DNA from 2 places in the Flavobacterium qiangtangense genome. Region 2 is predicted to be linked to the other one. Evidence: riboswitches for the same ligand, from Rfam matches in the RefSeq annotation. Region 2 holds a riboswitch; the other holds the start of a gene.
The links. Region 2 has a riboswitch for cobalamin ahead of ACFPVY_RS08040 (TonB-dependent receptor plug domain-containing protein). Riboswitches for the same ligand answer to the same signal wherever they lie in the genome.
Positions count from the first base shown of each region.

Region 1: it holds a riboswitch for cobalamin, as region 2 does, so the genes downstream of both, ACFPVY_RS14725 (beta-ketoacyl-ACP synthase III) here and ACFPVY_RS08040 (TonB-dependent receptor plug domain-containing protein) in region 2, are expected to answer to the same signal.

Region 1 is NZ_JBHSQB010000010.1:182,693-199,091, reverse strand. Features, by position in the region: gene ACFPVY_RS14750 (B12-binding domain-containing radical SAM protein) at 1-1,793, shown strand, start outside; gene ACFPVY_RS14745 (hypothetical protein) at 1,790-2,227, opposite strand; gene rimO (30S ribosomal protein S12 methylthiotransferase RimO) at 2,330-3,652, opposite strand; gene ACFPVY_RS14735 (M23 family metallopeptidase) at 4,148-4,957, shown strand; gene ACFPVY_RS14730 (acyl-CoA thioesterase) at 5,012-5,398, opposite strand; gene ACFPVY_RS14725 (beta-ketoacyl-ACP synthase III) at 5,403-6,413, opposite strand; cobalamin riboswitch at 6,571-6,762, opposite strand; gene ACFPVY_RS14720 (OmpP1/FadL family transporter) at 6,891-8,417, opposite strand; gene ACFPVY_RS14715 (hypothetical protein) at 8,505-9,491, opposite strand; gene proS (proline--tRNA ligase) at 9,594-11,072, shown strand; tRNA gene ACFPVY_RS14705 (tRNA-Glu) at 11,161-11,232, shown strand; tRNA gene ACFPVY_RS14700 (tRNA-Glu) at 11,279-11,350, shown strand; gene rpsT (30S ribosomal protein S20) at 11,502-11,753, shown strand; gene ACFPVY_RS14690 (response regulator) at 11,857-12,255, opposite strand; gene ACFPVY_RS14685 (PAS domain S-box protein) at 12,260-15,754, opposite strand; gene ACFPVY_RS14680 (response regulator) at 15,757-16,188, opposite strand; gene ACFPVY_RS14675 (sensor histidine kinase) at 16,226-16,399, opposite strand, start outside.
Region 2 is NZ_JBHSQB010000007.1:33,997-50,395, reverse strand. Features, by position in the region: gene ACFPVY_RS08100 (acyl-CoA thioesterase) at 1-336, opposite strand, end outside; gene ACFPVY_RS08095 (DNA recombination protein RmuC) at 349-1,713, opposite strand; gene ACFPVY_RS08090 (hypothetical protein) at 2,118-2,510, shown strand; gene ACFPVY_RS08085 (DUF6526 family protein) at 2,564-3,001, shown strand; gene ACFPVY_RS08080 (YceI family protein) at 3,090-3,629, shown strand; gene ACFPVY_RS08075 (hypothetical protein) at 3,689-4,048, opposite strand; gene ACFPVY_RS08070 (pseudouridine synthase) at 4,175-4,741, shown strand; gene ACFPVY_RS08065 (tRNA (cytidine(34)-2'-O)-methyltransferase) at 4,787-5,236, shown strand; gene ACFPVY_RS08060 (hypothetical protein) at 5,233-5,742, opposite strand; gene ACFPVY_RS08055 (ABC transporter ATP-binding protein) at 5,789-6,577, opposite strand; gene ACFPVY_RS08050 (iron chelate uptake ABC transporter family permease subunit) at 6,577-7,605, opposite strand; gene ACFPVY_RS08045 (ABC transporter substrate-binding protein) at 7,683-8,825, opposite strand; cobalamin riboswitch at 8,964-9,220, shown strand; gene ACFPVY_RS08040 (TonB-dependent receptor plug domain-containing protein) at 9,251-11,074, shown strand; gene ACFPVY_RS08035 (YncE family protein) at 11,079-12,146, shown strand; gene ACFPVY_RS08030 (S41 family peptidase) at 12,201-13,670, opposite strand; gene ACFPVY_RS08025 (RNA polymerase sigma factor) at 13,802-14,311, shown strand; gene ACFPVY_RS08020 (hypothetical protein) at 14,298-14,738, shown strand; gene ACFPVY_RS08015 (DUF4252 domain-containing protein) at 14,744-15,223, shown strand; gene ACFPVY_RS08010 (DUF4252 domain-containing protein) at 15,249-15,779, shown strand; gene ACFPVY_RS08005 (DUF4252 domain-containing protein) at 15,787-16,323, shown strand.

The DNA of each region.
Region 1 (16,399 bases), on a different contig from region 2:
AAGCCAAGCATTTGGCCACTTTGTACCTGGAAGATATCTCAGATTTGATCATAGAATGTGTTGATGAAAATTTTGGTTTTAGCCGATATGCTGAAAGAATGGGCCGTTCTGCAAATTCTTTTGATGAACTTTATGAAATGTTGCAAGGCGAACCGACCTATATTGACAATATTTTATTATCAAATTTGAATGAGAAGATGAGCGATTTACAACCAGAATTGGTTTGTTTTTCAGTTCCTTTTCCGGGGAATTTATACAGTGCTTTCAGAAGTGCACAATTTATCAAGAAACATTTTCCGAAGAGTAAAATTGCGATGGGAGGTGGTTTTCCAAATACAGAATTACGCTCGTTAGCAGACATTCGTGTGATGGAATTCTTTGATTTTATTACGCTTGACGATGGAGAAGTGCCTTTGGAAGAATTGATTTCTAATGTTCAAAATGCAAATTACGGAGAATTCAAACGCACATTTCTCCTTGAAAATGATAAAATAGTTTATAAAAATAATTCCACAAAAAGAGATTATAAACAGTCAGAAGTTGGAACTCCAGATTATTCTGATTTGCTTTTGGACAAGTATATTTCGGTTATTGAAATCGTAAATCCGATGCACAGAATGTGGAGTGATGGTCGCTGGAACAAGCTCACAATGGCACACGGATGTTATTGGGGAAAATGTACTTTTTGCGATATTTCCTTAGATTATATAAAAGTTTATGAACCAGTCGCCGCCAAATTATTGTGCGATAGGATGGAGGAATTAATCGAGCAAACGGGCCAAAATGGATTCCATTTTGTGGATGAAGCGGCGCCACCAGCTTTGATGCGTTCGCTGGCTTTAGAAATTCTGCGCAGAAAATTGACAGTGACTTGGTGGACGAATATTCGTTTTGAAAAAAGTTTCACCAGAGATTTGTGTTTGTTGCTAAAAGCTTCAGGATGTATCGCTATTTCTGGAGGTTTGGAAGTTGCATCTGATCGATTATTAGAATTAATTCAAAAAGGAGTGACCGTGGCTCAAGTGGCAAGAGTTACCCGGAATTTCACGGAAGCCGGAATCATGGTTCACGCTTATTTAATGTATGGATTTCCTACGCAAACTTCACAAGAAACGATTGATTCGCTTGAAATGGTGCGACAATTATTTGAAATCGGAATTTTGCAATCTGGTTTTTGGCATCAATTTGCAATGACAGCGCACAGTCCGGTTGGAATGTATCCAGAGAAATTCGGAGTTTTAAAAGAAACAGAAAACATCGGAACTTTCGCAAATAATGACATCATCCACATTGATAAAACCGGAACTGATCATGATCAATTCAGCTTTGGATTAAAGAAATCGTTGTTCAATTATATGCACGGAATCTGTTTTGATTTTCCACTGCAAGATTGGTTTGAGTTTAAAGTACCACGTACAAAAGTGCCGAGCGATTACATCTACAATGCAATTCACGAAGAAGAAGATTTTAATACAAAATCGTCAGCAAAAGTAGTTTGGATTGGAAATAAACCGACAGTTTCTTTTTTTACAAAATCAAAAAAAGGGAATTCTTGGGAAATGGCGACTTTAGATTTTCATTCAAAAAAAGAACAATTTGATGTCCAAACCAGCAAAGAACAAGGAATTTGGTTGCAAGAAATATTGTCTAAAATTTCGGTATCAAATACAAAAACCTACACTTTTCAGGAAATAAAAGCAGATTATGAAAATTCTGAATTAGAAGATTTTGAACTATTTTGGTATGGAAAGCAAATAAAAACCCTGAAAGAATCAGGGCTTTTGGTACTTTAATTTTTCATCGCTTTCTTTTCAGCATCTTCCTTTAATTTGTCGAACTTTTCAATTTGTTCTTTAGAAAGTACTTTCTTTATTTTCGATGCAATTTTATCGTTAATTGCCTGAGCCTTATCTCTTTTCTCCACATAAGCTATGTCCATTTTGTAGATTTCTTCCAGCGCATCTTTGTTATCATTTACTGCAGATTTAACAACAGCTTGCTGTAAACCATCCAATTTCAACTCTTTTGTCAGATAATCAGTATAAACCGTTGCGTAATCTTGAGGTTTCTCTTTGTTAGTTCTTGGCGCATCGTTACCAATGGAGCGGTCAATATTTGATCGCCTGCCGTTATTGTAACCATTGTTATAAGCGCCACCGTATTGCGAATAGCCGTCAGTGATGCCAAACATTAAAAATAAAACTGAGATATAAAATAATTTAGTCATGCCCATAAAATTTATAAAACAAACTTAACAATTTTTAAGCCAAAAAGAAAATGGCGCTAATTTTAATTAAAAAAGGAGCTTCAACAGAAACTCCTTATATTTTTATTCTTCAATAACTGCTTCGCCATACAAATCAAATTCAGCAGCATCTGTGATTTTTACATTTACAAATTCCCCCGTTTTTAAATACGCTTTTGTAGCATCAATTAAAACTTCGTTATCCACATCTGGACTATCAAATTCAGTTCTTCCAACGAAGTGACCGCCTTCTTTTCTGTCAATAATACAACGGAAAGTCTTCCCGATTTTCTCTTGGTTCAATTCCCAAGAAATCTGAGATTGAATTTCCATAATTTCATTCGCGCGCTGTTGTTTTACTTCTGCCGGAACATCGTCTTCCAATAAATAAGCGTGCGTATTTTCTTCGTGAGAGTAAGCAAAACAGCCCAATCTTTCAAAACGCATTTCTTCAACCCAGTTTTTCAAAATCTGAAAATCTTCCTCAGTTTCTCCAGGATAGCCCACAATCAGGGTCGTTCTGATCGTCATTTCTGGCACTTTTTCTCTGAATTCGTTAATCAACTTAGTAGTTTTTGCCTGAGTCGTTCCTCTTCGCATTGACTTTAAAATTGAATCAGAAATATGTTGCAACGGAATATCCAAGTAATTACAAATCTTTGGCTCGCGCTTCATCAAATCCAAAACATCCATCGGAAATCCAGTTGGGAACGCATAATGCAAACGAATCCATTCGATGCCTTCAACTGCTGCCAAATTCTCTAATAATTCAGCAAGATTTCTTTTTTTATACAAATCAAGACCATAATAAGTCAAGTCTTGAGCAATTAAAATCAACTCTTTCACGCCGTTTTTAGCCAAACCTTTCGCCTCGTTTACCAATTTTTCAATCGGTTGCGAAACGTGTTTTCCACGCATCAACGGAATCGCGCAAAAACTGCAAGGACGGTCGCAACCTTCCGCAATTTTCAAATACGCATAATTTTTCGGAGTCGTTGTCAAACGCTCTCCAAGCAACTCGTGGCGGTAATCAGCACCAAGCGCTTTCAATAATCCTGGCAATTCGGTAGTCCCAAAATATTGGTCCACATTCGGAATTTCCTTAATCAAATCTGGCTTGTAACGTTCAGACAAACATCCAGTTACAAAAACCTTATCAACAATTCCTTGCTCTTTTTTATCAACATAATTCAAAATCATATTTACAGATTCTTCCTTCGCATTGTCAATAAAACCGCAAGTATTAATCACAATAATATTGCCCTCACGTTCCGCAGGCGCCTCATGCTCAACATCTTTACCGCTGGCACGCAATTGTCCCATCAGCACTTCACTGTCGTAAACATTTTTAGAACACCCTAAAGTGATTACATTAATCTTGTTTTTCTTTAACGTCTTGGTTCTCATAGAATTGTAAATTGGAGTGCAAAATTAAGCTTTTTTCTCCAAACCCCGCCAGTTTCACTTTCTATTTGTATTCTTTCTAACATAATTGGCAATTAAAATCAGCTTTTTCTTTTCCCGAAGCACAATCGCCAACGCATTTTTTAAACTTCGTCCCGCTTTCTGCAGTAGTTTTTTTGAAGAAAAATCAAAAAAAGCTACTGCCGCCAATCGGGGCTATTGAAAAACGATAGTACCATTTTTAAACTTTTGTACCATTGCGTGAACTTCGTTTTCGTTAAAAAATGAATTAGAATCCGCGAAAAAATCCGCGTCATCCGTTTGAATCCGCGTACCATTTTCGATACAAACAATCAGTTGCTGAATCACGTCGCGGAGATTACTCCTTCGTCGGAATGACAAAAATTAGGCTAAAACTTAAGTAATCCAATGTTTAAAATTCTCACAATTTCCCAGCATGATTTTTGATATTTACTTCCTAATCTTTACGTTTACAATATGAAAACCAAAATCTTAATTTTCTTTCTCTTTTTCCAAATTTCCCTCTTCGCACAAAAAAGAGACGTTCAAGTCTATCGAGAATTTGTCGACGGAAAAACAATTGTTTACGCCGATAATAATGAATTTTGCCCAGTTTCCGTCGTCATCAGAACCGAATTGGTGAATATGAAAAGCAGTTTAAAAAAGGCATTTGTTCTAGTTCCAGCGCAAACAAAAAAGTTTGCGGTAACAGAATTGACAGTCATTGACAAAACCAAAAAAGTATCTTTCAAATACCAAAGTTCCTTTTTTCTTGGCAACATCGATTTAAGAAAATACGACATCAATTTCCCATACGAACTTCCTTATAATAAAGGAGAAGAATACTTAATAGGGCAGGGTTACAACGGAACTATTTCGCACCAAAACGAATTTGCCTTAGATTTCATAATGCCCATCGGAACTGAAATCTTAGCCTCCCGCGACGGAATTGTCGTCGATGTTCAAGACAAAAACTCAGGAAATTGCGTGCAAAAAGAATGCGCCGAAAAGAATAATTTCATTGTAGTTTACCACGAAGACGGAACATTTGCGGAATATACGCACATTGACACAAATTCAGCTATGGTAAAAAAAGGAGATTCAATAAAAACCGGCGATAAAATTGCCTTAAGCGGAAACGTTGGTTGGTCTTCAGGTCCGCATTTGCATTTTTTTACCTTTGCTCCAGATATTGAAAAAGGAAGAATTTCTATCAAAAGTAAATTCAGAACAAAAGGAAAAAAACTCGAATTTTTAGAGGAAAAAGAATCGTATTTGAAGGAGTAAAAGTTGCCACAGATTCGCAGATTTTAAATTTAAAATGCGAATCTGCAGTATAACTTATTTTATGATTGAAACTGGTTCTTTGTTTTCATCAATTGCCACAAACGTGAAGTTTCCGGTGATGGCTTTTTCTCTTTCCAGAGAATACATTTTCTCGACATAGATTTCTACGTGAACTTGCATACTTGTGTTTCCTATGTGAGTTACTTTTCCAATCAATTCAGCAAAAGTTCCGGACGGAATCGGTTTTTTAAAATCAATTCTGTCACTGCTTACCGTAACAACTCTTTGACGACTGAAACGTGTTGCGGTGATAAACGCCACTTCGTCCATTAATTGCATCGCGTTTCCACCAAATAAGGTGTCATAATGATTGGTTGTATTTGGGAATATTGCTTTAAAAATGTGAGTTTCTGCTGCGTTTATTTTTTCTTCTAAAGTCATTTTGTTAGTTGTTTTTTGGTCTTAAATTTCCCCATTTTAAATATGTGCTTCCCCAGGTAAATCCGGCGCCGAAAGCTGTGATTAGCATATTTTGTCCGGCTTTAAAATCATCTTTGAAATCCCAGAGACAAAGCGGAATTGTTGCCGCCGTTGTGTTTCCGTATTTTTCAATATTGATTTTTACTTTCTCAATTGGGAAATTTAAGGTATCGCTTACAGCTTGAATAATTCTCAAATTCGCTTGATGCGGAATAATCCAATCTACTTTTTCTGAAACCAATTCGTTGCGTTCCATAATTTCTTTGCAAGCAGAACTCATTCCGTTGATAGCATTTTTAAAAACCGTTCTTCCGTCTTGATGAACAAAATGTTTTTTATTAGCCACAGTTTCTTCAGTAGCAGGAAAAAGGGAACCTCCGGCTGGAACAGAAAGAAATTGCGTTCCGTTTCCATCGGTTTTAAAAATATTGTCAATTACGCCTAAATCACCAGAAGTTGGTTCAAGCAAAACTGCACCAGCTCCGTCGCCAAAAAGAACGCACGTATTTCTGTCTTCATAATTTACGATCGCACTCATTTGGTCAGCGCCAATTACCAGAACTTTTTTGTAACGGTCACTTTCAATCAAACTTGCCCCAACAGAAAGTGCGTATAAAAATCCGGAACAAGCGGCGTTTAAATCAAATCCCCAAGCGTTTTTTAAGCCTGCTTTTTCACAAACAATGCTTGCAGTAGGCGCTAAAATGTGATCAGGAGTGGAAGTGGCTAAAATTAAACAATCAATTTCTGACGGTTCAATATCTGAGTTTTCGATGAGGTTTTTTATGGCAAAAGCGGCCATATCTGAAGTGGCTAATGATTTGTCAGAAAGTATCCTTCTTTCTTTGATTCCGGTTCTGGAAGTAATCCATTGGTCGGAAGTATCAACCATTTTTTCGAGGGTTTTATTATCTAAAATAGTTTCTGGAACAAAGCCTCCAATGGCTGTAATAGTTGCGTTTGTTTTGGTATTCATTGACGGTAAAAAGTTGTGTGGCTTGGGAAAAGCCAAGTTTGTTTTTGAAAAGTTGTTCTTAAATCAGAATATTTACGAAGAAAAAAAGGAATAGTTTTTTTGGTGAAGGCGCACTTCTTCCATAGAAATTAAACCAAAAACTTTAGACCGCGAAAGTATTGTCAAATAAAAAAAGGCAGGTCTCCTGACTTGTAGCATTTTTATCTTCCTTCCCAAAATTGTACTGTTTCAGTGGATTTTATTGATAAAAACTTTTTGGGCTACTTACAGTTGCGCGACAGTTCGTGAATTTCACACGATTCCCTATTAACCTCGATTGAAACCGAAGACCGTTTTTCTTGATTGAAATAAGTAAAGAACTTTGGCGCAAAGATAATGACTGAAAATCATAAAAAAATCCCAAAGTATAAGTTTGGCGCATAAAAAAAACCACCTGAAAACAGATGGCTTTTTTAGAATTTTTCGGACTTAAAATAGTTACAAATCAAATAATAATGTCAATGAAACATTGTTATTTATTGATTCAATATTTGCTGTGTCAACCAATCCTTGTGAAAAAAAGGCTTGCTGCGTGTCTCGTTTTGAGTAAGAATATGCGGCGTCAAGTCGTGTTCTTCCGAAATTGTAACCTAAACCACCCGAAATTCCGTGTAAATCACCGATCGTATTTCCGTTTTTGTAAGGACTTTGTTCAAAACGATATCCTCCGCGGAAGCTCCATTGTTTTGCCCTTGCTTCGGCACCAACTCTAATTTCTGAAGTAACATCCAATAGCGAATTCAAATCATTATTTGTAGCGCTGAGGTTGTCGTTTCTCAAGAAGTTTTCATTATCTGGATTGCTGAATTTTGTGTTGCTGTAATCTTTCATGGTGTAATCAATGCTGATTAATCCTAGTTTTCCGAAGACATAAGCCAAACTTCCGGTGTATTTTCCAGGCGTTCTTAAAGTGTACGACGAATAAACGGTATTGTAAGTTGTTGGTTCAACAAGAATATCGGTTCCATTTGGACAATCTGCGCAATAAACCGAAAGATTTTGATACGTTTCATCGTTCAATCGGTACCAAGTTGGCGATTCGTAAGAAATTCCTAATCGAAGTTCGTTCGTCACTTTTGCAATTGTTCCAACTTGGAATGAAAAACCGTTTCCGTAAGTGTAAAGCTCGTTGTTAAATCGCAAAGACTGAATGCCGGTGCTTGTTGAACTTCCTGGCGTGTCGAGATAATCTTCATAAAAACTTGATTTCTTCACCAAATCTGTAAAGTGCGCGTTCAAATTTAGACCAAAATAAAATCGGTCTTTATATTGTGTCGCGAAGTTGAAGGACATCTTTCCGTTGTAACCTGATGTGGTTGTGAAATTTTCTTGGTAATAATTTCCTCCAGAAGGCGTGTTCGAAATATATTGAGTATTGCTTCCGGTGTCAGTAACTGGATTTATCAAAAATCCTTCATAACCAAAATAAGCTTGTTGGTTTGAATAATTCAACGCGCCAAAATTATTTGAAGTAATTGTGTTTAGTGGCAAACCATTGGCGTGGCTTAAAAAATATTGCGAAACAGAATTATTAGGGTTAAAACCTTGAGAATAAATACGATTGTCAAAATTATTTGTGTTTTCGTAATTTACTCCAATAGTTAATTTTTTCCAGTTACTTTCTTCGTTTGTATTTGTAAAAACCCAAATCGCACCCAATTGATTTAAATCGAAAGAATTTTCTTTGTCACTTGTTTTAGTCCCAAAATAAGAGGAATTATTTTTGGAAGTATTTGTATTTGCTGTAACGGCGAATTGATTTGTAGTAAAAACGGCTCCACCCGCAGGATTTACATTTAAGGATGAAAAATCACCACCTAACGCTCCGAATGCGCCACCCATTGCTCTAAAACGGGCGGTTCCGGTTAAATTGTCTTGAGCATATCGCATTGCATCAGAAATATCTTGGGCTTTCATTGAATGTAACGAAAGGCCTGTGATGACCAATAAAATATATTTTTTCATAAATTAAAACTTTGTTTGTATTTAATAAAAATGCCCATGCTCGTACTTTTAAGTCAAAACATAGGCATTTATTTATGGATTCAAAAATTATCTTCTTCCGCCTCCGCCACCGCCGGACCTTCCTCCGCCACCGCCAGAACCGCCAGACGAACCGCCACCACCTGATCTTCCTCCAGAATAACTTGGAGCGCTGTATGATCTTGATGGAGCAACTGATTGACTGCGAGTAGAATTGCTTCTTGTTTGCGTGTTGTAACTAGAATTGCTTCGAGTTGCAGTGTTATTATAGTTCGCCGAATTTCTAGTTGTGTTATAACTATTAGATCTTGTTGCGCTATTTCTTGTTGTGTTATAAGCTCGGTTTACATTTCTTGTCGAATAGGTAGTGCTTGAACTTCTTCTTTCGGCGTTGTAGTTTTCTCTGCTTCGTCCATTATTGATAGATCTTGAAGCATTACTTCTTCCGGCAATATTTCTGTTTGCATAATTGCTTCGTGTTCCGTTCGCGTAGTTGCTTCTTCCTCTGTTATAGTTATTGTAGTAGCCGTTTCCGTACCAATTATTCCAGCCTCCATAACCATATCCGTAGCCACCGTAACCCCAGCCACCGTAGTAAGGGCTGTTCCAGCCCCAACCAAGACCCCAGCCACCATAACCCCAACCACCATACCAGCTGTTCCAACCTCCCCAGCCCCAGCCGAGACCTGGTCCGTACCAATTATTATAACCCCAACCGTTGTCATAATAATTAACAGTTACACCTTCAGGATTGCTTCCCCAGCCACCATAACCAGTTTCGGTTACATAAACGGTGTCGCGCGCTTCGTCGCCATAAGTTGAGCTATAGTTTTCGGTATCGGTAAAAAACTCAGGATCATCTTGAAGTGATGTGAAATAACCTGAATTTTGGTTGTTGTTTTGAGCAGTACCGTTATCTCTTTGAGGATTGTTATAAATACCGTCAGAGTCATGAGTCGTATTTTGATATGACGAACAAGACGTCATAACAATGGTCAGCAGTCCAATCAATGAATAAATGGAGGCTGATTTGCTGGAAAAGTAATTAGTTTTCATATCTAGAGCAATTTAAATTGTTGGACAATACAAAAATAGTTAGTTTTGCTGAAACTATTTAGTTAAATAAAGTTAAACAATATTTGTGCCAAATTATTCAATATGAGTAAGAACCTTACAAAAAGATCAGAAGATTATTCCAAGTGGTATAACGAATTGGTCGTTAAAGCAGATTTAGCCGAAAATTCTGGGGTTAGAGGCTGTATGGTCATCAAGCCTTACGGTTATGCAATCTGGGAAAAGATGCAAGCAGAATTAGACAGAATGTTCAAAGAAACCGGACATCAAAATGCTTATTTTCCGCTATTTGTGCCCAAAAGTATGTTTGAGGCCGAAGAGAAAAATGCAGAAGGTTTTGCAAAAGAATGTGCTATCGTAACTCATTATAGATTAAAAAATGATCCGGATAAACCTGGAAAATTGATGGTTGACCCAAATGCCAAATTAGAAGAAGAGCTAATTGTTCGTCCAACAAGTGAAGCAATTATTTGGTCAACATATAAAGGATGGGTGCAATCTTACAGAGATTTACCTTTGCTAATTAATCAATGGGCAAACGTGGTTCGCTGGGAGATGAGAACGCGTTTATTTTTGAGAACTGCCGAGTTTTTATGGCAAGAAGGTCACACGGCTCACGCTACAAGAACAGAAGCCATTGCAGAATCTGAACAAATGATGAATGTTTATGCTGATTTTGCCCAAAATTTTATGGCAATTCCAGTTATAAAAGGATTAAAAACAGAAACTGAACGTTTTGCTGGCGCGGAAGAAACTTATTGTATTGAAGCTTTGATGCAAGACGGAAAAGCGCTTCAGGCAGGAACTTCGCATTTCTTAGGTCAAAACTTTGCAAAAGCATTCGACGTGAAATTTGCTAATGCAGAAGGAAAACAAGAATATGTTTGGGGAACTTCTTGGGGAGTTTCAACGCGTTTGATGGGTGCTTTGGTTATGACGCATTCTGATGATAACGGATTGGTTTTACCTCCAAATTTAGCTCCGATTCAAATTGTGATTGTTCCAATTTACAAAACCGATGAAGAATTTACTGCGATTTCAGAAGTAGCACATACTTTAGTTACGCAGTTCAAAAAATTAAAGATCTCGGTTAAATTTGATGATAGAACGACTCAAAAACCAGGATTTAAGTTTGCAGAATGGGAATTAAAGGGAGTTCCGGTTAGAATTGCTGTTGGTCCAAAAGATTTAGAAAACGGAACTTTTGAAGTTGCCAGAAGAGATACTTTGACAAAAGAAGTCGTTTTAAAAGACGGAATTGTAAATTATGTGAATGATTTATTGGAGCAGATCCAAGGAGATTTATTCAATAAAGCTTTAAATTATAGAGATACGCATATCACGGAAGTGAATGATTTTGAAGAATTTAAAGATGTTTTAGAAAACAAAGGAGGCTTTATTTCGGCTCATTGGGACGGTACTGCAGCAACAGAAGAAAAGATAAAAGACTTGACAAAAGCGACAATAAGATGTATTGCTTTAGACAGAGTAGAAGAGGCTGGAACCTGCGTCTTTACTGGGAATCCTTCATCTGGAAGAGTGCTTTTTGCTAAGGCATATTAAAAAAAATAAAAAAAAATTAAATTTTTTTAAAGTAGCTATTGCACAAATAAAAAATAGTTGTATTTTTGCAACCGCAATAGAGAAGCAAGGCCCGTTCGTCTATCGGTTAGGACGCATGGTTTTCATCCATGTAAGAGCGGTTCGATTCCGCTACGGGCTACTACTTTTTTAAAGCATCAGTTCTCCTTAACTATAAAAAGGAAAATGGCCCGTTCGTCTATCGGTTAGGACGCATGGTTTTCATCCATGTAAGAGCGGTTCGATTCCGCTACGGGCTACTAAATTAGTTGTAAATTAGTTTTATAAAATAAAAGCTGGTGTCTCGGTTTTTATTTTATTAGTTAAAACCAAAGTGATTGTCTGACAATTGTGGGAGGTTTTTCTTTTTTAACTAGTATTTATAATAATTACATCTAAAATTAAAACACAATGGCAAATCATAAGTCAGCTCTAAAGAGAATCAGAAGTAACGAAAAGAGAAGAGTATTAAACAAATACCAACATAAAACTACTCGTAATGCAATCAAAGCTTTACGTTTGTCTACTGAGAAATCAGATGCTTCTGCAAAATTATCAAATGTTATTTCAATGATTGATAAATTAGCTAAGAAAAATATCATTCACGATAACAAAGCTTCTAATTTAAAATCTAAATTGACTAAGTTTGTTTCAGCTCTTTAATTAGAATCGAAATTTTAAAAATATTAAAGTCCTCATTTGAGGACTTTTTTTTGCTTTAATAGGAAATAAAAAAGCTCTCAATTTCTTGGGAGCTTTTTCATCTTTATAATCTTTCTTTTAAGCCTTCGAGCATTTCTTTCGTAATTGGTTTTGACATAAAGTCAATCACCATCGGATATTTTTTAGACTTCTCAATATCATTTGGATCAATAGTAGAAGACAATACAATCACTTTGGTTTTTTTATTAAACTGATCGTATTCGCTTTGGTTGAAATTATCTAAAAATTCCCAGCCTCCCATAACCGGCATATTTAAGTCTAAAAAAACCAATTCTGGACAGCAAAAGTCATTGGCAACATTTAAGTTGTCATAGTAATCTAAAGCTTCCTGGCCATTTTTAGCAGTAATTATTTCTTCTGTAAAAGATGATTTCGCAATTACCATTTTGTATAACATCAGGGTAATTGGATCGTCATCTACACATAAGATTTTCTGTAGCATTTTATTATTTTTTGAATGTTAATGTAAATTTTGTTCCCTTGTCCACTTCGCTTTGAACATTGATCGTGCCCCCCATAGTTTCCACTTGCGATTTTACCAAATACAAGCCTAATCCTTTACTGTCAGGATAATTATGGAATCTTTGATATAACCCAAAAATCTTGTCTTTGTTTCTTTCAATGTCAATCCCAATTCCGTTATCTTCGAAAGTCAAGATCGTTTGGTCTTCATTTTCTTTGGTAGAAATTGAAATTTTTAGTTTTCTTGAGTGATCTCGATACTTAATGGCGTTCGTCAGCAAATTTAAAATTATACTTTCAAGGTACGCTTTATTTATGTTTGAAAGCGAATCTTTTTCCAAATTTATTTTGATGATTGGCTGGTGTAAATTGATGAGGTAATTCAGTTGGTTAAAGACGCTTTCAAAAACTTCGCTGAAAAGCACATTTTCCTTTTGAATCGACGGATTGTCTTTGATAATTACAACTTTAACCAAATCATTAATTGTCTCATTTAAGAGATGTGTTGATTTAGTAAAGCCGTTTAAAATCAATTTCAAGTCGCTATTTTCAACCGGAATATCTTCAATAAGGTTCAATAATCCGGTTAAATTTGACAACGGAGCGCGTAAGTTGTGCGAAGTTATATAAGAAAACTGCTTCAAATCTTTGTTGTTTTGAGTCAATTCTCGAATAAGCTGTTCTTTCTCTTTTTCTTGATTTTTCTGGTCGGTGATATCGCGTTGAATTGAAATCCAATGTGATAATTTTCCGTCTTTGTCAAAAATCGGAATCATTGAAAAGCTTACCCAATATTCTTCGCCATCTTTTTTATAGCTGATGGTTTCAACATTGGTAGCCTGTTCATTTTTTACCGAACTGATCAATTTTTCAAATTCTTTTTCATCTGAATTTTCGCCTCTAAAAATTAAAGGAGATTTTCCAATTACTTCGGAAGCTTTATATCCTGACATTTTTGAAAAGGCCTGATTTGCAAAAATAATCTTTGGAATCAGACTTTCTGAAGTATCATTTTCGGTAATAATTACAGCATCTTTTGCTTGCGTAATTACCGTTTCCATCAATTTCAGACGTTGATTTTCTTCTTTTTGTTTTGTAACATCTTGCATCGAAGCAATCATACGAATTGGTTTTCCGTCATTATTTTTGATCAAAAAACCTCGGTCGAAAACAAACTTATAGCTTCCGTCGGCACATTTAAACCGATATTCGTCTTGCCATTTTTCAACTTTTTTCTCTAGGAAATTATAAAGTTTTACAGAAACACGCAAGCTGTCTTCTGGATGAATTCTGTCAAACCACCATTTTGAAGTATTTCCAACATCTTCTTTTTTATACCCAAAAACACCCTGAATTCCTTTGTTCCAAACAAAATTATCTTCTTGAATTTTCCAGTCCCAAATAGTGTCGCTCGTTGCTTTTGCCACGATATCATAACGGTCGATCGCTTGTTTTAAATCTTCGCTGGCACGTCTGCTTTCGACCACAACGCCTACAAGATTTGCCACTCGTTCTAGCAGAGAAACTTCGTCTTGACTTGGCGATTTCTTCATTTTGTAATAAACCACAAAGCTTGCAATTGTCGTCCCGTCTGTTTTTTTGATCGGAATTGACCAACACGATTTTAAATTGTGTTCTGAAGCAACTAAGGCAAAATTGCTACACAAATGGTGGTTTTGGATATCTGTAATAAAAATATTTTCTTCTGCAAAAATGCTGTTTTCTCCATCTATTTTGTTCAAAGATTCCACATAACTTTGCGGAAGCGAGGTTCCGATTATATGATGAATCTTGCGATTTTTCAATTCCACAATCGAACAAATTGCTCCTGGAATTAAAGTTTCAATATTGTTTATTACGGTATGTAAAACCGTGTCTAGATTGGTTTCTGGTGCCGCGTTCAACTTGTAAATATCCTTTTCAAAAGACAAAATTGTATCTTGAAATTTTCTAGTTGTAATGTCTTGCAAAGCTCCAATTTTCTTCACTTGGCGACCGTTTTCCCAAATTAAATCAAAGCGGTCTAAAACATAAGCGTAACTTCCGTCTTCGCGTTTAAAACGATATTCGATTTCATGGTGCGAATCAGAAGAATTAGGTTCTATCGAAGCAATTTTCTCTCGAACCCATTGAATTTCATCGGGATGAAGGCGCGTAGTCCAGAAGTCTAAGTCAAGATATTGCTGATCTTTAAAATTAAATCCGAAGATTTTATTGTAATTTGATCCAGCAATATAAATCTTTTTTGTGGCTGAGTCAAACTCATAAATGGCGTCACTAGTCGCTTTCGCAATGGCTTCATAGCGAAGATTGCTTTCTTTTATTTTAAGCTCGTTTTCAATTCTTTGAGTAACATCTCTCGCGTTTAAAACGATGCCATTTACTGCAGGATTATCAGTCATGTCAACAACACTTGCCTCTAGCCAGCGCCATTTATCGTCAAGCCGAATGTATCGAAATGGTTTTGTTGTAATTCTTTTATGGTCTTTTAAAGCTGAAAATTGCTGTTTAAAAAAGTCTAAATCGTCATAATGCAATTTTTCAAACGCATTGGTTCCAACATAATCGTAAGGATTCAAACCGTATCGTGTTTGGATATTCGGACTTATATATTTGAAGTATCCTTCGGTATTTAAAATACAAATTAGTTCAGAACCGTCTTGAATCAGTGCTTTGAAACGCTGTTCAGTTAGCAGATTTTCTTTTTCAGCTTTTAATTTTTCGGTGACATCGGTGGCTAAAACGAGACGAGCTTTTCTTCCGTTGAAAATAATTTCATTGCTGTGAGTATCAACATCAATTAATTCTCCGGATTTTTTGATATGTTGTAAAGAAATTTCGTTGAAAGTATTGTCTTTTCTAATCTTTGCTACTGCATTTACAACTTTTTCTTGGTCTGATTTATAAATTACGTCGGTTACTTTTCGTTCCAAAAACTCTTCGCGCGTATAACCATATTTGCGTAGCGCGGCGTCGTTTGCGTCTAAAAACCTTAACGTTTCAGTATCGTAAACCACTTTTGGCAAAGGGCTTGAATGAAAAAGATCTTTGTATTTTTTTTCAGATTCACTTAATTTTTCCTGAATTTTTTTGTGTTCGATGTTGTATAAAATGCTTTTGAAAAGCAAAGGAGCATTTAAATCTTCTTTCAATAAATAATCTGAAACGCCGTAGGAAAGCGATTTCATGCTGAACTCTTTGTCAGAATATCCAGTCAAAATTATAATTGGAATTAATTTAGCAAGCGGAATTATTTCGTTCAATAATTCTTCTCCTTGACCATCAGGAAGTATTAAATCTAGAAGGATTATGTCAATTTTATGATCAGAATTTAAGTGTCGTTTTGCTTCTTCCAAAGTCAATGCTTCATAAAACACGGGATCTGAGAATTCTTCTTTAATGTAATCGCGTATCAAGACCATATCGCCTTGATTATCTTCGATAATTAAAAAATGAATGCCTTCTTTATGAAAAGTCATTGTTATGGTTTTTTTGGCAATTGAACAATTGATATCCAGAAATCTTCAATGCTGGTGATGACCTCTAGAAATTTAGTGGTTTCAACCGGTTTTGTGATGAAGCAATTCACGTGGTTCTGGTAGCTTTTTAGCACATCTTGTTCAGAAGAGGAGGTTGTAAGCATAATTACGGGGATATGTTGAATTTGGGGATTTGATTTTATCCTTAATAAAACTTCGTGGCCATTCAGCTTTGGAATATTCACGTCAAGTAATATCAGGTCTGGAGTTTCAGCAGTGGTATATTTTTCTTTTTTCTCCAGGAAAAGCATAGCTTCCCATCCATCACGTACAACAGAAACCACATTCTTGATTTTGCTGATCAAGAGCGCTTCTTCGGTTAGTAGGATGTCGCCTTCATTGTCTTCAATTAATAATATATGAATTGATTTCATTGGGCAAAATGATTTGGGTTTAACAAATATAGCAAAACTATTTGCTAACTGTAAAATAAAATTGGCTTCCTTTTCCTTCTTCTGAATTCACCCAGATTTTTCCTCCTTGAGTTTCTATAATTTTCCTACAAATAGCAAGTCCGATACCGGTTCCAGAGTATTCTTGCTTTGGATGCAGTCGTTGAAAAATGACAAAAATCTTGTCAAAAAA
Region 2 (16,399 bases):
ATAAGACGAATTGCAATGTTTCACTTTTCCTGTTTGGATATTTTCAGAAACCACTCGAATCCCAATCACCATCGAACTGTTTCCCACATGATTCACCGAAGCTTTCATAGTCACCAATTCGCCAATTTCAATCGGATTTAAAAAGTCAACCGTGTCCACAGAAGCTGTCACGCAATAAGAACCCGAAAATTTTGACGCACAAGCAAATGCAATCTGGTCCATCAATGACAAGATGTAACCACCGTGAATTTTTCCGCTAAAATTGGTATTTGACGGAAGCATCAATTCTGAAATTGTGACTTTTGAACTTTTAATCGTTTTGTATTTCTTTTCCATTTGTAGTTTTTTTTAATCGTCAGATTCTTCAGAATCCGCTCTTTTTAATATATTTTCCGGCAATGCCTTTTTAGCTTTTGCGCCCATTTTTTTCAATTTTTCAACGCTGTTTATCAGATTTCCTTTTCCGTCAAAAAGCTTGTTCATCGCATTTCCATATTCTGATTTGGCTTCGTCCATTTTCTTCCCGATTTTCACCAAATCATTCACAAAACCTTCAAATTTATCATACAAAGCGCCCGCTTGTCGCGCAATCTCATACGCGTTTTCTTGCTGTTTTTGATTGGCCCACATGCTGTCAATTGTTCGCAAAGTCGCCAGTAACGTGGACGGAGTTACAATCACAATGTTTTTCTCAAACGCTTTATTATACAAAAACGCATCTTCGTTCAAAGCAATCGCAAACGCCGGCTCGATTGGAATAAATAACAACACAAAATCCGGACTTTCAATTTGGTACAAATCATGGTAATTCTTGTCGCCAAGCTGTTCCACGTGCCTTTTTATCGAATTAACGTGCTCTTTTAAATGAACCAATCGCAACGGATTATCTTCCTCATTTACATATCTTTCATACGAAACCAGCGAGACTTTTGAATCCACAACCATCTTTTTTCCGTCAGGAAGATTGATAACCACATCCGGAAAAACGCGCGAACCTTCATCATTTGTGAAGCTTTGTTGCACTTCATATTCACGCCCTTTTTCCAAACCAGATTTTTCTAAAACGCGCTCCAGTACCAGTTCGCCCCAGTTTCCCTGCATTTTGCTGTCGCCTTTCAGCGCCTTGGTCAGGTTAATCGTCTCCTTGCTCATTTGCTCGTTCATCACCTGAAGTCCCAGTATTTGCTGACGAAGCGCAGCGTGATAATCAATACTTTCCTTGTGCGTGTCTTCCACTTTTTTCTCAAAAAGATGAATTTTGTCTTGCAATGGCGAAAGAATACTTTTCAAATTCTCCTTATTTTGCTCGGTAAATTTATTCGATTTTTCCTCTAAAATCTTGTTGGCCAAATTCTCAAATTCCTTCGTAAATTTCTCCTGAAGCTGTTCCACTTCCTGTTTTTGCTCCTTATTTCGCTCCCAAAGATTTTCAAAATCGGTTTCTTTTTTCGACAATTGAATCGCCAAAGATTCCTTTTCAATCCTAATGTTTTCGCGGTCTGAAGAAACCTGTTGCAACTGCTTTTCAAACGACAAGCGCTCTTGCTGTTGTTGCAATTTAAACTGTTCCAACTGATAAATCAGTCCGTTAATTCGCTCTTCCAAACCCGCTTTTTCCGAATTAGATTTTGAAGAAAACAGTAATTTTCCAATGAAGATTCCAATAAATAAGGCGATGCAAAAAGTTATGGCGGTCAAGACGGTTTCGTTCATCAGATTTCGTTTGTAGTTCAATTAGTAAAAGTAAAAAATTAAATAGCAATCGATTGTTTTTTTTTGAAGCGAATCGTCAGGCATTTTCAGCAAAGGCAATTCCTGCTGATTGGCAGTATCTTTTATTTTTTAAAGAAAAAAATAAAAGGATACTCGCCATCATCAGGGCTATTTGAGAGTCATTTTCGAATATTTGTTATCACTTCCCAACGTTGCATAAACTCCACATTATTTAAGAAAATAATTCTTGTAGTACTTTATTTATAGAATATTCACTTTCCATAATCTTAAGTTTTTTACAACAGCATTTCAAAGTTTATTTCTGCCGTTCATCGGAAATTTTGTGTAAAAGAATTCAGATTAGTTATCATTGCGTTGCTAAAAACTATCAAAAAACTACCAAAATGCTACCACAATTATCTCCTCAACAGGTGACCAATTCGTCTATTGACTATGAATTCGTCTCTCAAGTCTTTGTCAGATTTTTTAAAATTATGCTTCGGTCTGATAAAAAAATCAAAATGATTTACTCAGATTATTCAAACAAACATTCCCTCGGAAACAATTTTTATGTCCTTAACTTTCGATTCAGAAATGCGATTTGGTACAAAATAAATAATCAGCGCACTGAGAAAAGACAATTTATTTTCTCTGAAAACGAATCTCCAGAAAACATCGAAATTATTGTTTATGGATTTTTTAGAAAAAAATCATTCAAAATGAATTTGGCAAAATCACTTTCAGAAGAAAAAGTTTTTGAAAAATTTGATAAAGTAGAAAGTCAATATTCGCTTTAAATTAATAATTGCGCTTTTTTCCATATATTTAGGTAATAAAATTCTTAAACAGTATGAAAAAGCAAAACTTAGAAAATCATATTCGGTTTTATCCACCGCACCATTTTGTGTTTTATCCGATCACGCTAATTTTACTCGGAATAAGTATTTATTTTGCTTCAACTTGCGAAGATCAGCGAGCAATCTGGATATTTATTGCCACATTAATCGCTTTGATTATTTGGGTTGCATTTATGTTACGCCAGCATTATTCGTTGATTTTGCAAAACAGAATCGTGCGATTAGAACTGCGTTACCGTTATTTTACATTGACCAGTCAAAGATTAGAATTGTTAGAAAACAACTTGAATGATTCGCAGATATTTGCGCTTCGTTTTGCGCCTGATGAAGAACTTGTCGATTTGATTCAAAGAACTATTTCAGAAAATTTATCGGGAACTCAAATCAAAAAAAGCATTAAAAACTGGAAAGGCGATTATAACCGCGTTTAAACTTTAACAAACAATTCACGCTGATTGTTAACCATTTGAGATTATGAAAGTGTAACTTTAAGTTGAAGAAAACCAATCAAAAAAAGTTATGAATTTTACTACTCAATGGTCAATTGACCCAGATCACTCCAGTATTGAATTTAAGATTAGGCATTTGCTTATCTCTCAAATTTCTGGCGCTTTCAAGATTTTTAACGGAAAAATGACGACCGACACAGATAATTTTGAGACCGCAGAAATCTCGCTGTCCATCGATGTTTATAGTTTTGATACCAATAATATTGAGCGCGACGAACATATCAAGTCAAAGGATTTTTTAGATGCCGATCAATTTCCGGAAATTAATTTTACTTCTTCAAAATTAGAAAAAATAGAAGGAGACGATTATAAATTGTATGGAAATTTGACGATAAAAGGTGTTTCTAGAGAAGTTATTCTTGACGTAGAATTTGGCGGTCAGGCCAAAGATGGTTTCGGGAAGATGAAAGCTGGTTTTGAGATTTCGGGAAAAATAGACAGAAACGATTTCGGAATTTTGACCAATGATAGAACAGAAACAGGAAACTTAATCGTCGGGGATGAAATAAAAATTCATGCAAATATTGAATTTGACAAAGAGGAAGATTAATTTTAATCTACACATAAAAACAAAAAAAAACAGGCTTCAATCGAGCCTGTTTTTTTTATTTATTCATCATCTAAATCCATATTTCCGCGGTCTTTTTCATTTTCAGGATGACCAGAAGGATATCGATTTGGATCAGAATCTGAGTTTTTATCTCGGTTTTCTGGGTTTTTCTGCGACTTAATTCCTTCGCCAGAAGTTTCTGCTTCAGCGTCATAATCGTCCACGTCGCGGGCGCGCTTAACGGTTTCCTTTTCTCCAGATTCATCTTTTTCAGTTTCTGGCTTCAATTTCCCTTTCGATGGATCATAATCATCCGGAATATTTTTTCCGCTAAATCCTTCGTTCACGTCTTTATTTGCTTCCGTTTGCTGTCCGTTCCACTTTTTGTCGTTTAAATCTTGATCTTTTTCTGATGACATAATTGGTTATTTTTTAGTTGATATTGTTAAGTTACAGCTATAAAAACTTAAATGCTACTGGTTTAACATTGCTTTAAATTGTGTCGTGTTTTAAAAGGATAATAGTAAATTTGCAAAAAACAATTTATGTCGCACCAGCATTTTTTAATTCATAAACCTTATGGCTATCTGAGCCAATTTATTTATGAATTGAAACGCAAGAAAAAACTTTTGGGAGAACTTCACAATTTTCCAGAAGGCACGATGGCCATCGGAAGACTCGACGAAGATTCGGAAGGTTTGTTGCTTTTAACGACCGACGGAATGATGAGCGAAATCGTCAGAGGCAAAAAAGTAAGCAAGGAATATTATGTGCAAGTAGACGGAATTGTTACTGACGAAGCGATTGAAAGTTTAAAAAAAGGTGTGGAAATCGGCTTCGACGGAAAAAAATATATCACAAGAAAATGTGACGCTTTTAAAATTGATAATCCAAATTTCGCAGAACGTTCCAAGAAAATTAGAGACGAACGACACGGCCCAACAAGCTGGCTTTCGGTTACTTTAAATGAAGGGAAGTTTCGGCAAGTGCGCAAAATGACTTCCGCAGTTGGTTTTCCAACTTTAAGATTGGTTCGTGTGAGAATAGGAAACATACATTTAAACGACTTAAAATCGGGAGAAGTTCAGGAAGTTGAAACTTTAGAGATTTAGACAAAAAATAATAAAAATTTTATCCAAAAAATAAAACCAAAATCAATGCTCAATATCGTTTTAGTTGAACCAGAAATACCAAATAACACAGGGAACATCGGCCGTCTTTGTGTGGGAACAGAGAATCGTCTCCACTTAATTCATCCATTCGGATTTCAAATTACTGACAAAAATTTAAAACGTTCTGGTTTGGATTATTGGGTACATTTAGATTGGAAAGAGTACCAAAATGTTGGCGAATGGATGCAACAAATTCCGGATAAATCGCGTGTTTTTCTGTTTAGTTCACATGCCGAAAAATCATATTTGAAAGAGAATTTTCAAAATGGAGATTGGTTGGTTTTTGGAAAAGAATCAGTTGGTTTAAGTAAAGAAGTTTTGGCTCTGTTCGAAAATCATCTCAGCATTCCAATCTCGCCTTTGGTCAGAAGTTATAACTTGGCAAACTCGGTAGCTTTTGCAATTGGTGAAGCAAAAAGACAGATTGAGCTTTAAGATTTGGTGTTTTTTAAATAGCTGTCAAACGAATTTAAGATGATATTCACCGACCTTTCCAGCGTTGGTTTTACTTCTTCAAAACCTTCTTTTAAATTTTCGTTTGATAAAAAATAATCAGAAATTGTGGATTTTAAAAGTACTTTATTGGCATAAATTTCTAAGATTTTAAACGAAGAAGTGTAAGAGTTTCCATTTTTTGAAACCTTTAATTGGTACTTTATTTTGTGAAAAAATGTTTCGCCTTTATTTCTGTACAAAAAAGCGTTGTCGCGAAAAGCATCGATTGTAATTGAATTTTCTGTGACTTCAGTTATGTCAAATTCACCGCGCGAAAATTCTGGAGCCCACATTTGCGTCAACTCAATAAATCGCTCGTCGGTCATAGCGGGAAGCGTTCCGGTAACGGGATTTGGATTAATTCCGTTTGAAGTCACTTCAACATTAATTTGGCCAAAACCTGCAAAAGCAGAAAATATCAAAAATAATTGTAAAATTCGTTTCATCGCAAAGTCGTTTATGTTCATAAAGATAGCGGAAGCGATTTTTATTCTAAAGGTTTTTAAGAATAAATTTGGCTTTTTCTTTGTCAAAATAAATCATTTCGTCTGCAAACAAAGAATTTAAAATGCCATTTTCAATCAAATTCTCCGGAGAATCCATCACCGTTTTTTCGGAATTCATGACAATCATTTCATCGCTTAACTGCAAGGCCAAATCTAAATCGTGCGTTGAAAACAAGATACATTTGTTGGTTTCGGAAGCTAATTTTTTTAATAATTTCAACAGTGATACTTTGTGAACCAAATCTAAATGCGTTGTTGGTTCATCTAAAATTATTAAAGGCGTGTCTTGTGCCAAAGCTCTCGCTACCAGCACTTTTTGTAATTGTCCGTCGCTGATTTCAAAGTGTTTTTTGGTCGCCAAATGACTGACTTGCGTCAAAGAAAGGGCTTCGTTTACTTTTGAAATATCTTCTGGAGTCAATTTCCCAATCCAATCGGTGTAAGGTTGTCTGCCGAGTGCGACTAATTCAAAAACAGTCAAATTGCTCGGCGGAAGATTTTCGGTCAAAACAATGCTCAATTGTTGCGCCAATTCTTTCTGATTATAGCTGTCTATATTTTTTTGGTTCAAAATAACTTCGCCTGAAAGCGGTTTCTGAATACCAGTCAAGGTTCTGAGCAACGTCGATTTCCCGATTCCGTTGGCGCCAATTAACGAGATTAAAGTTTTGGATTTTAGTTCCAAATTAATTTCTGAACCAATTACATTCTTGCCTTTTTTGGAAGAATATCCTGTGCTTAATTTTACTGCCGAAAGTATAATTTTGTTTTTCATCAGACCATAAATTTACGTTTTCTGACTAATAAATACACGACAATCGGAGCTCCGATAATTGACGTAATTGCGTTGATTGGCAACGTGAAATCGCTTCCAGGCATTTGAGCAATCGTATCGCAAATCAGCAAAACAATTGCGCCCAAGAGCAACGTACTCCAAAATAAAATGTAATGACTGCTGGTTTGGAAAATCATTTTTGCAATGTGCGGAACGGCCAAACCAATGAAGGCAATCGGTCCTGCAAAAGCGGTAATGCTTCCGGCTAAGATGCTGGTTGCGATGATGATTAACAATCGTGTTTTATTGAAATTTATTCCTAAACTTTTGGCATAACGTTCCCCCAAAAGCAACGCATTTAAGGGTTTTATACAAATCGCGCTCAAAAATAATCCGATGAAACAAGTGATTCCTAAAATCAAAATGTTGTTCCAGGATTGATTTCCTAGGCTTCCGAGTGACCAAAAAGTGAATTTTTGCAATTCTTCGGCAGAACTAAAATAGGTGAGGACGCCAATTATTGCGTTTGCAAAACTGCCAAACATCAAGCCGACAATCAAAATTGCCATTGTATCCCGAAGCTTTTGCGAAACCACTAAAACGGCCAGTAAAACCAAGGAACTTCCCAAGATGGATGCCAAAACCATTCCATAAGCAGAAAGAAAAAATTCACTCAAAAACGAAGGCATAAATCCTGCGCCAAGAATGACAAAAGCCACGCCCAAACTTGCTCCAGAACTTAGTCCCAAAACATCTGGCCCAGCAAGCGGATTTCTGAATAAAGTTTGCATTAATAATCCGCTGATTGACAATCCCATTCCCACTAAAATTGCAGTAATCGCCTTTGGAAGTCGGTAATTCCAGATGATTATTTCCCAAGAATTTTTAGTCGCCTGACCGCCAGAAAGGGAACTGACAATATCATCCACCGGAATTTTTACCGAACCCAAACTGATGTTCAGCAAGAAACAAACTGCCAGAAAAACCAGCAATCCGATGAAAATAATATTGTTTTTTTTTGTGCTCATTTTTTTCTACCGCAGATTTTATTTTAGATTTTCGAAATAATTATAATTTTTAATAATCTGCGAATCTGCGGTCACTTCTATTTTAATTTTTCAAAAAAGAATAATTCATAATCAGGCAAAATCTCCGGATGCATAATTTTTATCAAATCTTTCAATATCAAATCTGGTCTATTTGGTGCCAACTCATAATATAAAACACCGCCTGTTTTTCCCTTTTTACTGCTGAAAGAATACACATTTCCGTTTTTATAAGCTTTAAAAAACTTGTAATTTGGGTTGGTATCTGTCATTTCTTTCAAAGTTGTAAATTGTGCTGGACCAATCCAAAAATCAGCGTTTTCAGCTCTTTCCAAAACCGTTTCAAATGATAAAGAAAGGCTTCCGGTTTCTGGAGTTGTCGCCCAAAGATACGTTGCATTGGCGTCTTTTATGAACAACGAAGCCCAGCTTTTTCCGCCTGGCAAATACCATTTGTCTTGATAAATCGCGCCGCTGAACACGGTTGGTTTTGAAGTCGTTTTCTCGGCCAAAGCCAAAGCATCATTATATTCTTTTTCAATGGTTTTAAATTCAGCGTCGGCTTTTTCTTCCAAGCCATACAAAGCGCCAAAAAACTTAATCCATTCTGCTTTTCCAAGTGGCGTTTGTTCCGTCCAATCTCCGTTATAAATTATTTTTTGACCGTTTTGTTCTAAGTTGGAATAGGTTTTATTGTTATTGTCGATGCTAAAACCAACGATGACATCGGGTGCTAAATCAATCAAAACTTCTGTGTTTAAGCTTTGATTTGTACCGATTTCCTTGACTTTTTTAGCATCGATTAAAGCTCGCGTTTTTTCGGAAGAAACATAATTGGTATTTGGAAAACCTAAAAGTGTGTTTTCAACGCCCAGCGTTTCCAACGAAGGAATGTGCGTTGTTGAAGTGACTACAATCGACTTTATCGGAACTTGAATTTGGGTATAATTTTTTAAGCTATCTGGCACTGTAACATCCTTTTTGTGCAAGACATACGAAAATCCTTTCTCCGCTTCCGGCCACGGATGTGAAACTTTTACAACTGAATATCCATCATATTTATAGATTTCCAAACCTTTTGCATATTGAATTGAATTTTCAATTTTTTGATTGGAAACCGCTTGATTTCCCTCGTTTTTTTTACAGCTTACGGCAAAGATTAAAAACAGGAAAACCGAATATTTTGAGAGAAATAATTTCATAAAAAGGTATTTGTGGAGTGCGCAAAGATAAAAGTTATGCTTTACAAAGAACAAATGTCAGAATTAATTATTGATAATTTTTTAAATGATTTGGTTGTAATAAATACATTTTCGATAAAAATTCAATCTAATCTGCTATATTTGCACCCGAATTAAGGTTGTGATTTACATTTTTAGAAATCACATTAAAAGGGAATTTGGTTTAAAACCAAAGCTGTTCCCGCAACTGTAAGCTACAAAGCTCGCTGTTATCTACAAAACCACTGTTCTAATTTTAGACTGTAGATTTTAGATTTTAGATTCAATCTAAAATCTAAAATCAAAATTCTAAAATCGAATGGGAAGGTAAACAGCAAGACGCAAGCCAGGAGACCTGCCTTTTTTCTAACAATTATCAAACCTTCGGGAAAAAGGTTTCGGAAATTATGACTTTTAAAAAGCTGTTTTTAGTTTCTATTTTCTTTGCATGCCAATTCGCTTTGGCACAGAATGACAGCATCCGCACTTTGGAGGTTGTCGAAATTTCTGATTTGCAATTAAAAAATTACTCTAATTCTCAGTCGGTTCAAAAACTGAACGATTCCATCATCAACAAAAATCAATCATCGCTGACTTCTTTGCTGAATTACAACACCGTAATTTATTTCAAAGAAAACGGATTTGGGATGGTTTCTTCGCCGTCTTTTAGAGGAACGACGGCACAACAAACTGCAGTGATTTGGAACGGAATCAACATCAATTCGCAGTTAAACGGACAGACGGATTTCAACACTTTGACTACTCGGAATTTTAACAATATCACAGTCAGAGCGGGTGGAGGAAGCTCGATTTATGGAAGCAGCGCCATTGGCGGAAGCATTCACCTAAATAATAATATAAGTTTCAGCAATCATTTTGATAACGAACTTCGTTTGAATTATGGCAGTTTCAACACTTTTGGTGGAAATTATAAAGTAGATGTTTCTGATGGAAAATTTTCGGTTCAAGCGAGCGTTTCCAGAAATTCTTCTGATAATGATTATGAGTTTTTAGACACCAATAAGAAAAACGAAAATGGGCAATTTTATAATACGAGCGTCAATGTTGTTGCAGGTTATAAATTAAATGACTCCAATATTTTCAAGCTTTATAGCCAAGTTTTTGATAGCGAAAGACACTTTTCAGGAACCATAAATGCAGTTTCAAAAAGTAAATATCAAGATTTGAATACTCGAAATATGCTGGAATGGATTGGACTTTACAGCAAATTTACGTCTAAGCTGAAAGTCGCATTTATCAGTGAAAACTATAAGTACTTTGAAAATGCGCAGGCTGATTTTTTCACGCACGGAAAAGCCGAAACTGCCATCGCAAAGTATGATTTGGCGTTTAATCTGAGCGAAAATATTTCTATTAATTCTATTTTTGAATACAATCAAACCAAAGGTTTTGGTTCGGATATTCAAGAAACTACGCGAGAAATTGGCGCAGGAACATTGCTTTTCAAACATTCCGTTTCAGATAAATTTTTATATGAAATATCGGTGAGAAAAGAGCTGACCAATACTTATGAAAGTCCGGTTTTGTTTTCTCTTGGAACAAATTACAAAATAGCTTCATTTTATACGGTTAAATTAAATGCGTCACGAAATTTTAGGATTCCAACGTTTAACGATTTGTACTGGCAAGGAAGCGGGAACGCAGATTTGAATCCAGAAAGTTCGTATCAGGCAGAAATTGGAAATGAATTTAGATATAGAGAATTCACTTTTTCGGCAACTGGATATTACATTAAAATCGACGATATGCTTCGTTGGTCACCAGGAACTGGTGGAATTTGGACACCAAATAATGTTGCAAAAGTGGAAACTTATGGCGCTGAAGGCTATTTAAATTGGAACAAAAATTTTGGCAAAAACACTTTCGATTTTAATGCTTCGTATGCGTACACGATTTCAAAAGACGAGAAATTAGACAAGCAATTGATTTACGTTCCGTATCATAAATTGACGTCTTCGGCTTCGTATTCTTTTGGAAATTTTACCGCTTATTATCAATATTTATTTAACGGAGAAGTGTTTACTTCATCGGATAATGCGTATACTCTTGATGGATATTCGGTTTCAAATGTGGGTGTGAATTATACTTTTTTCAAAACTGCCAACCTTGGTTTTGAAGTTTTAAATCTTTGGAATGAAAATTACCAAAGTACCTTAAATCGTCCGTTGCCAGGGCGAAATTATTCTGTGAATCTAACCTTTAATTTTTAATACAATGAAGTTCAGCAAATTATTTTTAGTTGCTTTAACAGGTGCCGTATTTTTTGTTTCGTGTAATTCTGACGATGACAAAGCACCACAATTGCCTTTAGGCGCTTATGACAATGGGTTTTTGGTTTTAAACCAAGGAAATTTTTTAGCAGGAAATTCTGAAGTTACTTATATTTCAAATGATTTTGCAACACAACAAAACGAAATTTTTTCTACGGTAAATCCAACGACTTTGGGCGATACAGGTCAAGATATTGGTTTTAACGATGAGAAAGCGTTTATCGTTTTAAACGGTTCAAACAGCATTCAAGTGGTAAATCGTTATACTTTTGAAACGCTTGCTACAATTACCACAGGATTGAGCAATCCAAGATATATTGCGTTTGCAAACGGAAAAGGATACGTGACAAACTGGGGCGACGGCGGTGTTGCAACCGATGATTATGTAGCTGTTTTAGACTTAAATTCTTATGCGGTTACAGCAACAATTCCGGTTGTTGAAGGTCCAGAAAGAATCATTGAAGAAGATAATAAACTGTATGTGGCGCACCAAGGCGGTTATGGTTACGGTAATTCTGTCTCTGTGATTTCTGCTTCAACAAACACCGTGACTTCAACGATTGCTGTAGGCGATGTTCCAAATTCTTTGGAAATTGAAAATGGCGTTCTTTACGTTTTATGTGCAGGAAAAGCATCTTGGACAAACGACGAAACACCTGGAGCTTTGCACCAAATTAACTTAAACGGAAACCAAAATACTAGCTACGCTTTTCCAGCAGGACAACATCCTTCAAACTTGGTAATTGAAGACAATAAAATGTATTATACGGTAGATTCTGATATTTTCGTGAAAACGACAAATGCAACTTTACCAACCCAACCATTGTTCAGCACGACTTCTCAAGGTGTTTACGGCGTGTACAGCTTTGCAGTTGAAAACAATAAAATCTTTGTTGGAGACGCGGGAGATTACAGTTCAAACGGAAAAGTTTACATTTATTCATTGACAGGAAGCCTTGAAAAAGAATACACTGTTGGTGTAACTCCGGCTGGATTTTATTTCAACGATTAGTTTTTAGTTTCAATTTTCAATCAGAAAAAAGGCTTCCAATTCGGAAGCCTTTTTTTATTGATTTTCGTAAAACTTGATATTTAAAGATTCAAACGGAATCTCGTTCAGATACATTTCATTCCCAAAAGGTTGCAATGCTTTTCTGTCTTTCAGTCGTGCAAAGGATTTTAACGGAGCTGGCGATTTAATTCTGCCGTTTCCTGTAATTTGACTAATTGCATTGCTCAAATAAGGTTCATTTACATCGCCTAATTGTCCCAAATTTCCTAAATCTTCTTCCAAAGGAGTTCCTGTTGGGTCAATTCCATCTTGATATTCCCCGAAACCATCAGAATTTATGACTTTAAAACAAATGGGTTGCATCGCATATTTATGTCGAGAACTTCTTCCCGATTTTTGAAAAGTAGGCGAATCATATAAGGTAATCGAGCCCACATTTTTCCCGATTGTTTTTTCTCCAATTTTGATAACTTGAATGTGAGGAGCCAATCCGTTTATGACTAATTCGCTTGCAGAAGCCGTGCTTCCGGTGGTCAAGACATAGACTTTCGTTAAATTTAAGCTGTTGATGGCGCCAACTCCAGAAATAGAACTTGTAAATCTATTGATTAAATTCTCCGGATTATTTTGAGAAAAATGCGCTTCTACTTTAGAATTCCATTGCTGTTTTGCAAAAACCTGACCGTCAAATTGGCCGGTAATCATACTTGCCAAATATGTTGCAGTTTGAACCGAACCGCCTCCGTTATATCTCAAATCTAAAACCAAGTCAGTTATTCCTTGTGAACGAAATTGCCCAAAAACAGCATTTAATTGTCCGTCATATTCGTTGTAAAATCCGTTGTACATCAAATAACCAATCTTTTTTGGCGCATAATCATAAACTTGGCTCAATAAAATTGGATTTTCAGACAACTGCGTTTTGGTCAAAGAAACCGATTCGCCGTTTGGCGTAAAGTTTCCGTTGTCATAATTGGCTAGATTTAAAGTGTAAGTCTGACTTCCTAATAAAGTTCGATAATTGTCAACGGTCAAAGCGGTACCATCAACAGCATAAAATATATCGCCACGCTGAATGTTTTTGGTCGAAGCATCAGAATTTGGAATAATATATCGAACCCAGCCCACAACATCATTGGAACCCTCTGATTTTCTGATTAATTGATAATCGACGCCGTTATTTGTGGTTACGCCACTCAAAACTCCTTCCAGCGCAGTATAATCGCTATACATTACACTGAATCTATCGGTTTGTCCTGGTTCAAATCTTAATTCTTGGAACAATGTTTCTGGAGAAGCGTATCCTTGCAGAAAAGTATTCAATTCGGCTTGACCAGAAAAACGGTCGTCTGACAAATTTGGAACATCTTCTTGCCAATAATAGTAAAGATTTAATCCTTTCCAAATAAAATCTCGTACTTGAAGACTCGCAGGAACTTCAATATCGTCAAGGTCATCTTGGCACGAAAAAAATGTGGAAATCCCTATAAATAGTGCGATTGTGATTATAAAAGTCTTTTTCATTCTTGGTGTTCTTATTGGTCAGAATAAATATTAACGTAAATTTATGGCATTTAGTTTCAAAAAAATATTTTTTCTTGTAACAAAAAGTATTGTGCCTCGTCTTTCTAATATAACCGACCAATAACCGTCAAATGAACCAACTTGAGTTTGTCAATCTCATCACTCCTTTTAAGGATAAAGTCTTTAGACTTGCCAAGCGTTTGCTGGTGAGTACGGAGGAAGCGGAAGATGCCACTCAGGAAGTTTTGGTAAAACTTTGGGACAAAAAACAAGGTTTGGATAAATACAATAGTGTGGAAGCTTTTGCGATGACAATGACTAAAAATTATTGTCTGGACCAATTAAAATCAAAACGAGCCAGCAATCTGCAAATCGTCCACAATCATTTTACTGACCGAACGCCTTTGATGCAACAGCAACTTGAAGATTCTGACAGTTTGACTTGGGTCGAAAAAATAATAAATGAACTCCCAGAACAACAACGAATGATTGTTCAATTCAGGGATATCGAACAATATGAATTTGAAGAAATTGCCAAAATGATGGACATGAATGAAACCGCGGTTCGCGTCGCGCTTTCAAGAGCAAGGAAGACAATTAGAGAATTTATGACAAAAACACACAGCTATGGAATTAGATAGAATAGAAAATTTATTAGAAAAATACTTTGAGGGAGAAACAACGATTGCTGAAGAAAAAGAACTAAAAGTTTATTTTTCGTCTAATGATGTTGCGCAGCATCTAGACCAGTATAAAGCAATGTTTGGCTATTTCTCATCGGCAAAAGAGCAAAAGTTTGAGCGAAAGATTCCACTACAAACTACGAAACGAAATGTGGCGTGGTTATCAATTGCAGCTTCGATTGTTGTTTTGCTTGGGATGTTTACTTTTTACAATTATAATATGAACCAGAATCAAGATTTAGGAACGTATGATGATCCTCAAAAAGCTTTTGAGGAAACCCAAAAAGCCTTGAATCTGTTGTCAAAAAATGTGAATGTAGGCGTTCAGAGTATGGAATACGTTAATGAGTACCAAGAATCAAAAGAATTAATATTTAAAAATTAGAAAAAATGACAAAATTTATAGTTACCATGGTTTTAGCTTTAGTTCCAACATTATTTTTTGGACAAGCGGCTTTTGATAAATTTGACGGACAAGAAAACATCACTTCGGTGGTTGTAAACAAGAAAACCTTTGAAATGCTTGGCGGAATTAAAGCTGACATTAAAGATAAAGCTGTGGCGAAATACATGGATTTGGCAAACAACATCGAGAATTTCAAGATGTTTTCCACTTCAAGCATCAAAGCTGCGGCTGACATGAAATCTACTTTTGAAGCATATCGCAAAAAAGAAAATTTAGAGCAATTAATGCGAGTGAATGACAAAGGTAAGAATGTTCAGATTTATGTGAAATCAGGAAACGGCGCTTCAAAAGTGAAAGAACTTTTAATGTTTATTGAAGGTGGCGATGAAAAAGGAGAAGAAACAGTAATGATCTCATTATTAGGAGATATTGATTTGGCGAGTCTTGGTGACTTTACAAAATAAGCAGACAATTTAAAATAAAAAGAAAATGAAAAAGTATTTAGTAACACTCGTCTTGACTTTTATGCCATCGTTGTTTTTTGGGCAAAGTGCTTTTGATAAGTACGACGGCCAAGATGGTGTAACAGCAGTGGTAATTGGCAAAAAAATGTTCGAAATGATGGGGAATGTCAAATCAAATGACAAGGATGCCCAGCAATATATGAACTTGGTCAAAAAACTGGAAAGCCTGAAAGTGTTTGTGACTTCAAGCCCAAAGTTAACCGCTGACATGAAAGCCACATCCACAAAATATTTAAAAACTGCCGCGCTCGAAGAATTGATGCGCGTAAACGACGGAGGAAAAAACATCAAGATTTATGTCAAATCTGGTGCAACTTCCACGAAAGTAAAAGAACTTTTAATGTTCATCGAAGGTGGCGGAAAAGACGAAACGGTTTTGATGTCATTGACAGGAAATTTTGACTTGAATGAGCTTTCGATGTTGACAGAAAAAATGAATCTTCCGGGTGGCGATGCGTTGAAAAAAGGAACAAAAGGCTCAAAAGGTCCAAAATAATTTAGAGATGAAAAAAGTAGCATTACTTGCAATTGGATTGAGCTTGACGCTAATGAGTTGCAATTCAGAACCAACGCTTCAAAAGTATTTCGTGGAAAGCACAGAATCAAAAGATTTTATTGCTGTTGATTTGTCAACCCGAATTTTACAATTGAAAAAAACAGAATTGTCTCCAGAAGAAAATAAAGCGTTAGAAACTTTAGAGAAAATGAATATTCTGGCTTTCAAATCAGATAGCACGAATTTGAAACAATTTGAAACTGAAAGAGCAAAAGTGCAAACAATTCTAAAAGACCCAAAGTATCAAGAATTGATGAAAGTGAGTTCTGGTAAAGAAGGTGGCGCCATTTACTTCGTGGGCGAAGACAATGCCATTGACGAATTTGTTCTTTTTGCAAATAAAAAAGAAGCTGGTTTTGCAGTCGTAAGAGTTTTGGGAGACGATATGAATCCCGCGTCGATTATGACAATGCTATCCATTTTAAAAAAATCAAATATTGATTTAGAACAATTGAAACCGTTGCAAGCAATGGTTCCGCAATAAAATTTAGGTTGGTTTGGTTATGAAAAAAGCGTCTTGATTTCTCGAGACGCTTTTTTGTTTTCTTAATTATTCCAAG